Regions from separate parts of the Bradyrhizobium sp. HKCCYLRH2060 genome, predicted to be linked through region 3. Evidence: predicted binding sites of a transcription regulator. Region 3 holds the regulator's gene; each other region holds the start of a gene.
What was found. The regulator LexA, encoded in region 3, represses DNA repair genes until DNA is damaged. The targets are predictions, from matches to a motif close to TGTTCNNNNTGTGTTCNG.
Positions count from the first base shown of each region.

Region 1: a site for LexA is predicted at 1,771-1,788, ahead of ACQR10_RS14590 (helicase-related protein). Genes of this name have one in related genera too.
Region 2: a site for LexA is predicted at 1,886-1,903, ahead of ACQR10_RS03925 (single-stranded DNA-binding protein). Genes of this name have one in related genera too.

Region 1 is NZ_JBNPUK010000006.1:77,780-81,953, reverse strand. Features, by position in the region: gene ACQR10_RS14590 (helicase-related protein) at 1-1,629, opposite strand, end outside; gene ACQR10_RS14585 (DUF3108 domain-containing protein) at 2,168-2,944, opposite strand; gene rpmB (50S ribosomal protein L28) at 3,548-3,856, shown strand.
Region 2 is NZ_JBNPUK010000002.1:31,757-35,930, reverse strand. Features, by position in the region: gene gyrA (DNA gyrase subunit A) at 1-505, opposite strand, end outside; gene ACQR10_RS03930 (DUF2306 domain-containing protein) at 677-1,075, opposite strand; gene ACQR10_RS03925 (single-stranded DNA-binding protein) at 1,228-1,725, opposite strand; gene ACQR10_RS03920 (outer membrane protein) at 2,177-2,920, shown strand; gene ACQR10_RS03915 (outer membrane protein) at 3,114-3,869, shown strand; gene ACQR10_RS03910 (outer membrane protein) at 4,154-4,174, shown strand, end outside.
Region 3 is NZ_JBNPUK010000008.1:202,721-206,894, forward strand. Features, by position in the region: gene ACQR10_RS17810 (ComEC/Rec2 family competence protein) at 1-341, shown strand, start outside; gene ACQR10_RS17815 (hypothetical protein) at 296-553, opposite strand; gene ACQR10_RS17820 (hypothetical protein) at 729-1,169, opposite strand; gene lexA (transcriptional repressor LexA) at 1,465-2,163, opposite strand; gene ACQR10_RS17830 (molybdopterin molybdotransferase MoeA) at 2,369-3,580, opposite strand; gene ACQR10_RS17835 (LysR family transcriptional regulator) at 3,792-4,174, opposite strand, start outside.

The DNA of each region.
Region 1 (4,174 bases), on a different contig from region 3:
AGCAGCCTGCAAGGCCTTGGCCTCCGAGCCGGCTTCGGCGGCGTCGGGCGCGAAGGTGAATCCATCCAGGCGGCCGATCGCGTGCCCTTCAACGATCACTTCGCCGGTCTTGCCGATTTCCGTATTCAAAACACTGTTCTCCCGCAGGCGCCGCATCAATACACTGGTACGACGATCAACGAAACGCTCCGTGAGCCGTTCATGAAGGGCGTCTGACAATTTATTTTCGAGTTCGCGGGTAATCCCCTGCCAATAATCAGGGTCGCGCAGCCAGTCGGGCCGGTTGGCCACGAAGGTCCAGGTGCGAATCTGTGCAATCCGCCCCGACAGCGTATCGATGTCGCCATCGACGCGGTCGGCCTGATCGACCTGGGCCGCGTACCAGGCGTCCGGAATACGCCCCTTCTGCATCAGGAAGCCGAACACGGTGGTCACCAGCTCCGCATGGGCAGCCGGCGACAGCCTGCGATAGTCGGGAATCTGGCAGGTTTCCCAGAGACGCTCGACCGCTTCAGCGCCATGCGCCATGTCGCGCACCTCGGCATCGCGCGCGGCATGATCGAGCACGCGCAGATCCTCCGCGGTCGGCGCGCGCGTCAGCGCGTCATGCCCCGGCGTAATCGCCAGGGAGACCTGGAGCGCGCTCAAGGACGCGAAATCAAGCCTGGAGTTGCGCCATTGCAGCACCTTCACGGTATCGAAGGTGTGGTTCTGGAGCGCATTGACCAGCTCGGGCTCGAACGGCGCACAACGTCCGGTGGTGCCGAACGTGCCGTTACGCGTCGCGCGTCCGGCACGGCCGGCGATCTGGGCAAACTCCGACGGCGTGAGCCGGCGGAACTGATAGCCGTCGTATTTGCGGTCGGATGCGAAGGCGACGTGATCGACGTCGAGATTGAGCCCCATGCCGATCGCATCGGTGGCGACGAGATAGTCGACGTCGCCGTTCTGGAACATCGCCACCTGCGCGTTGCGCGTGCGCGGCGACAGCGATCCCAGCACCACGGCGGCGCCGCCATGCTGGCGGCGGATCAGCTCGGCGATGGCGTACACCTCGTCAGCCGAGAACGCCACGATGGCGGTCCGGCGCGGCTGCCGCGTGATCTTCCGGTCGCCGGCGAATTCGAGCTGCGACAATCGTGGCCGTGTCACCATCGACGCACCGGGCAACAGCCGCTCGATGATGGGGCGCATCGTCGCAGCCCCGAGCAGCAGCGTCTCGTCGCGCCCGCGGCGATTGAGGATGCGGTCGGTGAAGACATGGCCGCGCTCGAGATCGGACGCGATCTGGATCTCGTCGACGGCCAGGAACGACACGTCGAGATCCCTGGGCATCGCCTCGACCGTCGACACCCAATAGCGCGGGTTCTTCGGCTTGATCTTCTCCTCGCCGGTGATCAGCGCGACGGCCTCGCTGCCGACGCGATCGGCGATCTTGTTGTAGACCTCGCGCGCGAGCAGCCGCAGCGGCAGTCCGATGATGCCGGAGGAATGCGCGAGCATGCGCTCGATCGCCAGATGCGTCTTGCCGGTGTTGGTGGGGCCGAGCACGGCGGTGACGCCGCTTCCGGGAGCACGGTCGGACGTGCGCTCGAAAGGCGAGGCAGCCGAAGAGGACGAAAAAGCCATTCGTTAAATGTGGGTCTCGAAGCCGGCGTTGGAAGCGCGTCGTTCACGCGCGACGGATGCGGAATTGTCGTGTGTCTGGAGAGGCTGAGATGCTGACCCCTGTCTCACATTGTGACGCATATAGTGCCGCAGCTTAAGCTTCGGAACGCCTTGAGAACGAATCGCGAAGGAATCGCTGACTCTGTCGGCTTTCAGGCTTCGTTCACCGCAACATCTCGCGCTCTGCGATCAAGCCAGCACTAGATCAAGTTTTCGCGGGCTCCACAAGCAACGCTTTCGCGATGGAACTGGCGCGCATTTCAGGGCGTCCCGAGTCGAATCAGAATCAGGGAAGAGTCAAACGGATTCACGCGCAGCAGACAGCATCCATACGGGGACCGGCAAATCGGAGGTCAACGCGGAATCTCCATCGCATTCAAGCGAGAGCGGACGGCATGCCGCCAGACCTTCACGCCACGGCCGCTGTTGCGGCTCAGCCGCTGACGGGGCCGTGCCACAGCGACGAGATTCGGATGTGGAGGAGCAGCGATACGAGGCGCTACTGGGTCTTGGCGACGTGCGGCGCCGCCTGGGTGATGAACGACGTCGCCTCCAGCATCGCGGTCCCCAGCGGGGTCGGGATCACCATCTTGAACGGCACCAGCACGCGGGTGCCGGCGATCGGCACGAAGAAGATCTCCATGTTGCGGGCCTGAGCCAGATATTTGATGACCGGCCGGTCCGGGATGTAGCCCGCGACCGGCGTGAAGTAGATCGCGCAGACCAGCGCCGGACCGCGATAGCCCTTGTCAGCCTTGACGTTCTCCATGCGCTTGTAGTCGAGCTTGAGCTCGTAGCGCATGCGGCCGTCGAACACGGGCGCAGCGCCGCGGCAGGAGTCCGGCGACAGCAGTTCGCCATTGCCCGGCACCCGCACCAGAGAGGCCGTCATCGGATCGAGCACGCCGCGCTTGTGGGCATCCGTCACCGGAATGCGGTCGGGATCGACTGGAGGCGCCGGCTCGATGGCGAAGTCCTTCACGGTGCCGTTCTGCAGATTGATGCGGATCTGCTCCGATTTCTTTCCCGTGGAGGTCGAGGCCTGGTAGCTCTGGCCGACCAGGGCGCCGTTGACGACGCGTCCCTGCACCGAGCCCGTGCCTGATCCTTGCGAGAAGCTCTTGAGCAGGCCGGCGGTGCCGCCCTGAGCCGCAGCACCATACTGATCATCCCCGATCTCGACCGCCCAGGTGCCCTTGCCGACGGGGATGCCGGCCAGGGAAGCCTCGTATTGAGCGTCCAACCGAGCCTGCGCCTGGGCGCCTTGCGCCAGCAACAACAGGCAGAGCGCTGCCCCGGCCGCGGCCAGGCGGCCCGAGAGAAATGAGGGAACCGAGATGATGGTCACGTGACGAATGATCCTGCCGATCCGCCTGCCTGAGCGCCGGACCGATCCGACGCGCCGTCCTTGCTACTTAAGCCAAAAACGCCTTCAAACAACGCGAACCGTCCGACAATGGCGGTTTGTCCAGCGCTTTGCGCCTGAACAGCACTCAGAACCGTCGTCCGCAGCGCTGCCGGAACCGAGCCGCGAACCTCCGACCGCGCCAGCATGCCGCCATTCCGTTCGCGGGATATCCATCCATCACGTCCGAATGCGCCCTTTATATGGTCTAAACTGCCGGCTATACTATTGATTACACGCCTGCTTTTCTGCTGGTCGGCGATTTCGGCCCGACCAGGAGGAGGCATGGGTCGCGTCCTCCGGGTTCGCCGGCCCGGTTCCCTGTATTTGCTGCGGCCTTCAAAACCTTGACGAAAAGCCGCATCCCCCCTATAGGACCGCATCTCCCAGAGACGAGCTGGACGAGTTTTGGACCCCCGCGGCCCGCCGACATAGGCGGACGAAGGGTGCGGGGATGAGAGAGGATTTATTGCCATGTCGCGGCGCTGTGAACTGACGGCCAAGGGTCCCCAGGTTGGCCACAAGGTCAGCCACTCCAACATCAAGACCAAGCGGCGCTTCCTGCCGAACCTGTGCAACGTGACCTTCATCTCGGATGCACTCGGCCGCAACGTGCGCCTGCGCGTTTCGACCAACGCGCTCAAGAGCGTCGACCACAATGGCGGCCTCGACGCCTATCTGCTCAAGGCCAACGCCGCGACCCTGTCGCCGCGCGCGCTGGAGCTGAAGCGCGCCATCGAGAAGAAGGCGGCGGACGCTGCCCCGGTCGCGAAGGCGAGCTGAGAGAGCCAACCGAAATTCAAGATTGATGCAGAAGCCGGACGCGTCACGAGCGGGGCTTCGAGCTGAACGAGATGTCGAAACGGCCGGGTCGAGAGATCCGGCCGTTTTGCTTGCGGATGCCGTGATCAACTGACAACTCTGGACAAGGCAGCCGGCGCGGGGCGGCAGGACAGGTCGGGTGACCATCCGTTCGTACAACGGCGCCCAGCAGTCACTCCGCCATGTCGGCCGCGCCGCGCGCAACAGCGACCCAGACGAAGTGCCATAGGGAACCGACCTCCCCAACACCAGCCGGATGCTCTACACTCGTTGCGGTAG
Region 2 (4,174 bases), on a different contig from region 3:
GAACCGACGGTTCCTTGTCGGAATTGTCGTAGTTGGCCTGGAAGTCGACGGTGTCCTTGTCGATGTCGTCGAGCAGCGGAATCGCCGACTTGGCGAGCTTCGCTTCGGTGTATCGATAGGCCGCGGGGGGATCGCCGTCGACGGAGCCGAAATTGCCCTGGCCGTCGATCAGCGGCACGCGCATCGAGAAGTCCTGCGCCATGCGCACCATGGCGTCGTAGATCGACTGATCGCCATGCGGATGGTATTTACCGATGACGTCGCCGACCACGCGCGCGGACTTGACGTACTTCTTGTCGGGCGTGTGCCCCTGCTCGTACATCGAATACAGGATGCGCCGGTGCACGGGCTTGAGGCCGTCGCGCGCATCGGGCAGCGCTCGCGACACGATCACGCTCATCGCGTAATCGAGGTAGGAGCGCTTCATCTCGTCGAGGATGGAAACGGGACGAATGTCGGAAGGTCCGCCCGGCTCGCCGGGCTTCTCATCTTCTTTATCGGACAAAGGGGATACCGGTCGGTTTTGACACGCGAAAATCGCTTGGAATCATATAGCGCATGGCGCTGCCGCTAGCCACCCCCAAGGGGGTTCGGAGCGCGCTTTTTCTGCTCGCCTTTCCAGGGACTTAACCGGTTGCCGCGGCCGCCCATGGCAGGCTCCGGGAACCCTGTTTGGCTATGGGCCGAAGACCACCTTGTGCATGATCCGTCCAGGCATGAGCGTGAACAGTCCGGCAATCACGAGGGCGCCGGAGAACAGCGTGATCATGGCCCGGCGATGGGGCCCCACCCGATGGCGGTGCGCAGCCCACACCGCAACCGGCAGCACGGCCAGCGTATAGAGCGACAGCAGGTGAATCGGGCTGAAGGGACCGACCAGCCGGATGGTGTGAACCCAGAACGAGCTGGCCGCAACGGCGGCCATGAGAGTGACCCAGATCCAGCCGAGCGTTCGATGCGGCAAGGTCCCTTTCGGGGCTGCGAACTGGACCAGCCCCAGTGCGAACGCCGTCATCGCGGCGACAGCGTGCAGCAGGACGGCGGGCTCGGCGGCGAGCAGCGGTGCGAAGCTCATGCAACACCCCGGTGGTCAGGTTACGCACAGCTCAAGCGAACGAAACGTCAGACGCGCGCGATCGCCTGCAATGCGAGACCCGAGGTGATCGCCCCGGCTCCCGTCCCGACACGGACGGAAGCCACCTTGTATCGACCGAGGACGCAGGCGGCTCAGAACGGAATGTCGTCGTCCATGTCGCTGTTGCGTCCGCCACCGCCGGCCGAAGCGACCGCGCGGCGCGGCGGCGCCATCGACGGACCGCTGCTGCCGAAATCGCCGCCACCCATGTCATCGGAGAAGCTGCCGCCCCCGCCACCACGGCCATCGAGCATCGTCAGGGTCGAGTTGAAGCCCTGCAGGACGACCTCGGTCGAGTACTTCTCGACGCCGCTCTGGTCGGTCCATTTGCGGGTCTGCAGCGCGCCCTCGATGTAAACCTTGGCGCCCTTCTTCAGATACTGCTCGGCGACCTTGCAGAGACCTTCATTGAAGATCACCACACGGTGCCATTCGGTCTTTTCCTTGCGCTCGCCGGTCGCCTTGTCGCGCCACGTTTCCGACGTCGCAATGCTCAGATTGGCGATCGGCCGCCCATCCTGCGTACGCCGGATCTCGGGGTCCTTGCCGAGATTGCCGACCAGAATCACCTTGTTCACACTACCCGCCATCACCACTCTCCCGCGGTTCTCGATCATCGGACCGGCCGTCCACACCGGCCTCACGGCGTCCGGTGGCTAACCCTTCCTCTCGCGGCGGACCCTATACGGTTGCCGCGCGGTCCACCCGCCTCGTCCATTGTTTATCCACATATAGCAGGCGGACGGCCATTGTTCCAGTTTTGTTCGCGCGCCTGTGTCTACAACCGTGCGTCGAGTTCCAAGGAACCCGATGGAACCCAATGGAACCGCGAAAAAGTTCCGTCAATCACGAAAAAGCGATTAACTTTCATCAGCTTACATCGCCCCACTTCCTCCCCGCCTGTGGCTTTTGGGAGACGGTATCCAGGGTTGAATCGCGTATATTTGAGGACGGATTGGGGCCGCAAGCGTGGTCGCACCAACTTCACAGACGTGCGTCTCCGGGGACCATTTTGGAGACGCCCAAAGCGGGAGACTTGGGATGAAAAGAATTTTTCTTGGAGCTGTCAGCTTGATGGTCTTGGGGGCGCTGACGCCGGCGGGAGCCGCCGATCTCGCCGCCCGCCCGTACACGAAGGCCCCGGTGATGGCGCCCGCTCCGCTTCCGACCTGGGCCGGCTTCTATCTCGGTCTGCAGGGCGGTGGCGGCTGGGGCCGCAGCGATGAGACCTTCTTCGGTGCGCCGAATACGGCGATCTTTGCCGGCACGCAGCGTTACGACATCACAGGCGGCTTCGCCGGCGGCGTGATCGGCTACAATTGGCAGGTCGACAACATCGTGTTCGGCCTCGAGGGCGACTATCACTGGGCGGACATCGACGGCCGCTCGGCCGTGATCAACGCCGGCGTCGGTGACACCTACTTCACCAAGCTGCGCGGCTTCGGCGACATCAAGGGCCGGCTCGGCTGGGCCACGGGTCCGGCACTGCTCTTCGTCAGCGGCGGTGCCACCGTCGGCGATCTGCAGCACCGCTACGATGGCGTTCCCGGCAACGTGTTCGTGCAGAACGACTGGCGCTGGGGTTGGACGATCGGCGCCGGTGCCGAGTACATGTTCGCTCCGAACTGGTCGGCCAAGGTCGAGTACAACTATCTCGATTTCGGCAAGAGCTCGATCCAGTACTCCCCGGTCGCGACCAACCGCTCGGAGTGGAGCGACACCGTCCATACCGTCAAGGCCGGCATCTCCTACCACTTCGGTGGTCCGGGCATGTCGCGCTACTGATCGCACGCCAAAAGCGAATATGTCGAAAGGCCGGCCTCGCGCCGGCCTTTTTTTGCGTGCCAGAACCGGTACTTGCCGAGCCGTTGTGTCCTTTGGGTGACGGCTTTTTACGGCGGAAGGGGCTATCAAGGTCCGGCGGGTGGGCGTTGGTGAGAGCGTGCGTGCGGGCGTCGGACTTGGTTTGGGGAATGCGATGAGAAGGCTGTTGCTGGGGGCGACAACTTCGCTGGCGCTGGGGATTGCGCCGGCCATCGCTGCCGATCTGCCCGCGCGCACCTTCACCAAAGCGCCTGCGATGATCACAACGATCTATGATTGGAGTGGTTTCTATGTCGGCCTGAACGCCGGCGGCGCATCCTCCCGCACCTGCTGGACCAACAAGGTCAGCTTCGCAGGTGTCGCTGCGACCAACGCCGAGGGTTGCCACGATGCGACCGGCGCGCTGGCGGGCGGCCAGATCGGCTATCGCTGGCAGGCTGGCGGCTGGGTATTCGGCGTCGAAGGTCAGGGCAACTGGGCCAACCTCAAGGGCAGCAACACCAGCCAGTTCGCCCCGGCCGTGACCAACCAGACCAAGATCAACGGCATCGGCGTGTTCACGGGCCAGGTCGGCTATTCCTGGAACAACGTGCTCTGGTACGTAAAGGGCGGCGCCGCGGTCGCAAGCGAGAAGTACAACGGTCTCGCCACGGCAACGGGCGCGGCTCTCGACCAGTCCAGCGCCACGCGCTGGGGGGCTGCGGTCGGCACCGGTGTCGAGGTCGGCTTCGCCAAGAACTGGTCGGTCGCAGCCGAATACGAGCACCTGTTCATGGGCAACCGCACCCTGGGCTTCTCCGGTGTTCCCGGCGGAGCCGCGGGCCGGACCGATGCGGTCGGCCAGGACGTCGACATGGCGACGGTCCGCGTCAACTATCGCTGGGGCGGTCCCGTCGTCTCCAAGCACTGACCCTCGAGGACAGGCACTCGAAGACTGGCGCGCTCGAAGACTGGCACTCGAGGCCTGACGCGCCAGGCGCTCACCATGCGTGCCCTCGGGACAGCTCCACGATCGGCGCGACGGCCGCGATCTTTACCCGCGCTTAAGCACGTTCGACACATCCCGCCGCACACCTGCTGCCGATCACGAGTTTAGAAAGCAGTCTCTCCTACAACCAGCCACAGGCCACCTTCGCGTGGGCCCGGATCGGAGGGATCCGGTGCGAGGACAGTTATGGGACTGGGGAGAGACGAATGCAGAAGACGACCTTGATC
Region 3 (4,174 bases):
CGATGGCCGACGGCCGCTTCGCCGCCATGACCTTGCGCGCTGAGGCGCTCGCCGACGATTGCGCCCGTGTCGCGCTGATCGTCACCGCGCGCGCCGCGCCGTCATCCTGCGCGGCGGCCGTGATCGATCGCGAGCGGCTGCGGCAGCAGGGCGCCTTGTTGCTGGTGCAGCAGGGCAAAGGCTTCGCCGTGACGCCGGCGCGTGCCGGCGGCACCGACCGCCCATGGTGGCCGGCGCCCGCCGAGGCCGGCGAGTTCGACACGACGCTGACGCCGCGTGCGCCGGCCGCGCGGCTTCAGGACGCGACGCCGCCGGAGACGGAGCAGGGCGAGCAGGATTGAGCGCCGGGCAGCTCGAAGGTGCCGAGATGATACTCGGCGTCGTCTGGTCCATCGAACAGCGAGGGCCCTTCGACCAGCGTGAACGCAGCGCCCGGATAGCGTTGCCAGATGGCGACGTCATCAGCCGTGACCGTCAGCCATCCGAACGCAAGCATGTAGCGGCCGGGCTCGGTGATCCGTCCGGCCTTGTTCCAATCGATCTTGTTGACCACGGCGGCAAGCTCCCCCGGCAAACAATGCCGGCCGAGGGATGTCGTTCCTATCCGATGCGATGCCGGGGCGTGAGATTCGCCCGAGAGGACTTTGCGCTTGCAGAACCCAAGTTGACCAAGTCTCCCACCGTCGAAAGCGCGCTCACGACCGACAGAAATGCCGACGCGCAGGCCCTCAGGTGATGCTGATGCGGCGAATCGGTGTGGCCTGCGACGTCGGCACGTCCTCGCCGATGTCCGGGCGACGCTCTGCCGGCTGCTTGCTGACCGGCAATTGCAGCACGGTGACGCGCTGGCCCTCGCAGAGCTGGGTCACCAGCACGTGGCGGCCGTCGGCGAACTCGATCGCGTCGTGATGGCGATCGGGAATGTGCGTCTCGATGCTGTTGAACTTCGCGACGCGCTCGCGGATCGTCCGGGTCCAGAGCCAGCGGCTGTCGTAGCGGACGTCCTCGGCGAAGGCCAACTCGGTGCCGGGCAGCATGCAGACTGCGACGGTCGGCTCGCTCTCCAACGCGAAGCCGCGGGTGGCGGTGCCACGGAAGGTCATCGAGATCAACGTCTCGCCGACCTTGGCGGGACGGGACGCAACCGCATGGAGGCTGTAGTCACACATCGGATCGCTCCTCGTTGAGAGATAGCCGACCCACGCTCCCCCCGGACAGGCGCAGGCCTCTATCAGAGTGGACATCGATGGTGATGTTAGCGCGCGCTTCGCGGCAATTCTGCGCTGATCTGCATCGCGTGTGCCCGCGGCCGATCACAAGCGTTTGAGCATGCCGCGCTGCACATCATGAGGTGCATTCGCGAGCGACGTATTGTGCTGGGCTGCCTCTTGCTTTGCTGGGCTGCCTCTTGTTCGGCGGCGAAAGCGCGTGCGCCCGCCGCCGATCGACCGATCGCATTCGCGATCAGTACTTGCGATACAGCCCGACCAGCTTGCCCTGGATCTTCACCCGGTTCGGCGGCAAGATGCGCACCTCGTAGGCGGTGTTGGCCGGCTCCAGCGCGATCGATGCGCCGCGGCGGCGGAAGCGCTTCAAGGTGGCTTCCTCATCGTCGATCAGCGCCACCACGATGTCGCCGGTGTCGGCGGTCTCGTTGCGCTGGATCAGCGCCATGTCGCCGTCGAGGATGCCGGCATCGACCATCGAGTCGCCGCGCACCTCGAGCGCGTAGTGGTCGCCGTTGCCGAGCATGTCGGCAGGTACGCTGATGGTGTGGCTGCGCGTCTGCAGCGCCTCGATCGGGGTACCGGCGGCGATGCGGCCCATCACCGGCACCGCCACGGGGCGCTCGCCATCGTCCAGCGCGGGAGTGCTGGTGCGCACCTTGCCGAGATTGCCCTCGATCACCGACGGCGTGAAGCCGCGACGGTTGCCCGCGGCCTGCGACAGCTCGGGCAGCTTGATCACCTCGATCGCGCGGGCGCGATTCGGCAGCCGGCGGATGAAGCCGCGCTCCTCGAGCGCCGTGATCAGGCGATGAATGCCGGACTTCGAACGCAGATCGAGCGCATCCTTCATCTCGTCGAAGGACGGCGGCACGCCGGCTTCCTTGAGCCGCTCGTTGATGAACCGCAGAAGTTCGTACTGTTTGCGCGTCAGCATCTCGACCTGGTCCCCGGTTTGTTGTCGTCCGAGTCCAGGAGCTGCGCCTTGAGCACAAGCCGGCTGAGAGCGCCCTGGAGTCGGACCGTCATCGCGTCGCCCGCAACATACTAAAAACAAATCATGAACGGACACTATATGTTCGATGTGTGTTCCGCAATCCTAAAAATATGATGAACGGACCGGGCTTTACCGGGGAAGCGGCTCAGTTCGGCAGGCGCAGGATCTCGCACGGGCTGCCGGCAGGCGCCTTCGGCGCAAACGCCGGCCGGATCACCAGCGCCTGCGACAGCGCGAGGTTCCCGAGCAGCGACGAATCCTGCTGGCTCACTGGGGTGGCTACCAGCGTGCCGTCGGCGCGCTCCTCGAGCTGCGCCCGCAGATAGTCCTCGCGCGAATCGTTCGCCCCCAACTCGCGGCCGAGCAGGGCGGTCTCGCGCGGCATTACGGCCTCGTCGCGGCCGAGCAGGCGCCGAATCAGCGGCACCATGAACAGGATGGCGCAGACATAGGACGACACCGGATTGCCGGGCAGTCCGATCACCCTGATGTCGCCGAGCCGTCCGTGCATCATCGGCTTGCCCGGCCGCATCGCGATCTTCCAGAACGCCATTTCGACGCCCTCGGCCTCCAGCGCCTGCTTGACCAGGTCGTGATCGCCGACCGAGGCGCCGCCGGTCGTGATCAGGACGTCGGCCTCGGCCGCGCGGGCGCGCCGGATTCCAGCGACCGTCGCCTCCATCGTATCCGCGGCGATGCCGAGATCGATCGGCGTCGCGCCCTCGCTGCGCACCAGCGCCCGCAGCGCGTAGCCGTTGGAATAGACGATCTGCCCCGGGCCGGGCGTCGAGCCCGGCATCACCAGCTCGTCGCCGGTGGCGAGCAGCGCCACCTTCGGCCGCCGCCGCACCGGCAGCGCCGGATGATTCATGCTGGCCGCCAGGGATAGGTCGCGGTCGCTGAGCCGGCGCCCGGCCTTCAGCAGCACCATGCCCTGGTGGAAGTCGACGCCGGCCGGCCGGATGTGCCGGCCTGTGATCGCGGCCTCGGTGATCACGACATGGCCGTCCTCGGCGATCGTGTCCTCCTGGATCACCACCGCGTCGGCGCCTGCGGGGACAACGCCGCCGGTGAAGATCCGCGCCGCCTCGGCGGGCCCGACCACGCGATCGAACGGCCGTCCCGCCGCGACCTCGCCGATCACCTTCAGCCGCGCCTTGGCCTTGGCTGCGTCGGCCGCGCGCACCGCATAGCCATCCATCGCCGACATCGCCTCGGGCGGCTGCGTCCGCAGCGCCGCGAGGTCGCGGGCCAGGATGCGGTGATAGGCCTCGTCCAGCCCGACCATTTCCTCAGCCAGCGGCTCGGTGCCGGCGAGCACCGCGGACAACGCATCGGAGACCGGCATCAGGGCCATGGGATTACCTTCGGACGAAGACGGGCAGATCGACTGAATCGCCTTCTAACCGAACGCGCACGGGGTGGCCAAGAGCCTAAGCCGCTCCCGGCTTTCCGATCGTCTGAAGGTGCGTCGCGTGGCCCGCCGCCTCACGATCGCGCGAGAAACTCTGCAATCATGCCGGGGGGCAGTCGCGATCTGCTCACGTGCACACGGAGACCCGACGGAGCTATCCGGCAGCCGCGCGACAGGCGGCGCGCTCGGTGGTGTGCAGGATGTCCGCCACCATGTTCCGCAGCCAGACCGATGCGGCATCGCGGTCGAGCTGCAGCGGCCAGACCATCGAGACCGCCGGCAGCCGCAACTTCAACGGCGCCGGACAGAGCGCCAGCCCAAACCGGGGTCCGTAGAGCCTTGCCATCCGGGTCGGGATCGTGGTGATCACCGGTGACGCGGCCACCGTCGCCAGCACGCTGAGGAAATCCGAGGAGGCCGAGACCACGTTGAGCTCGGTGCCGATCTCATCCAGCGCCGCCTCCAGGCAGCCCTGCAGGCTGTTGGTCAGCGTCACCAGTGCGTGCGGAAGCGACAGATAGGCATCCAGGCCGATCG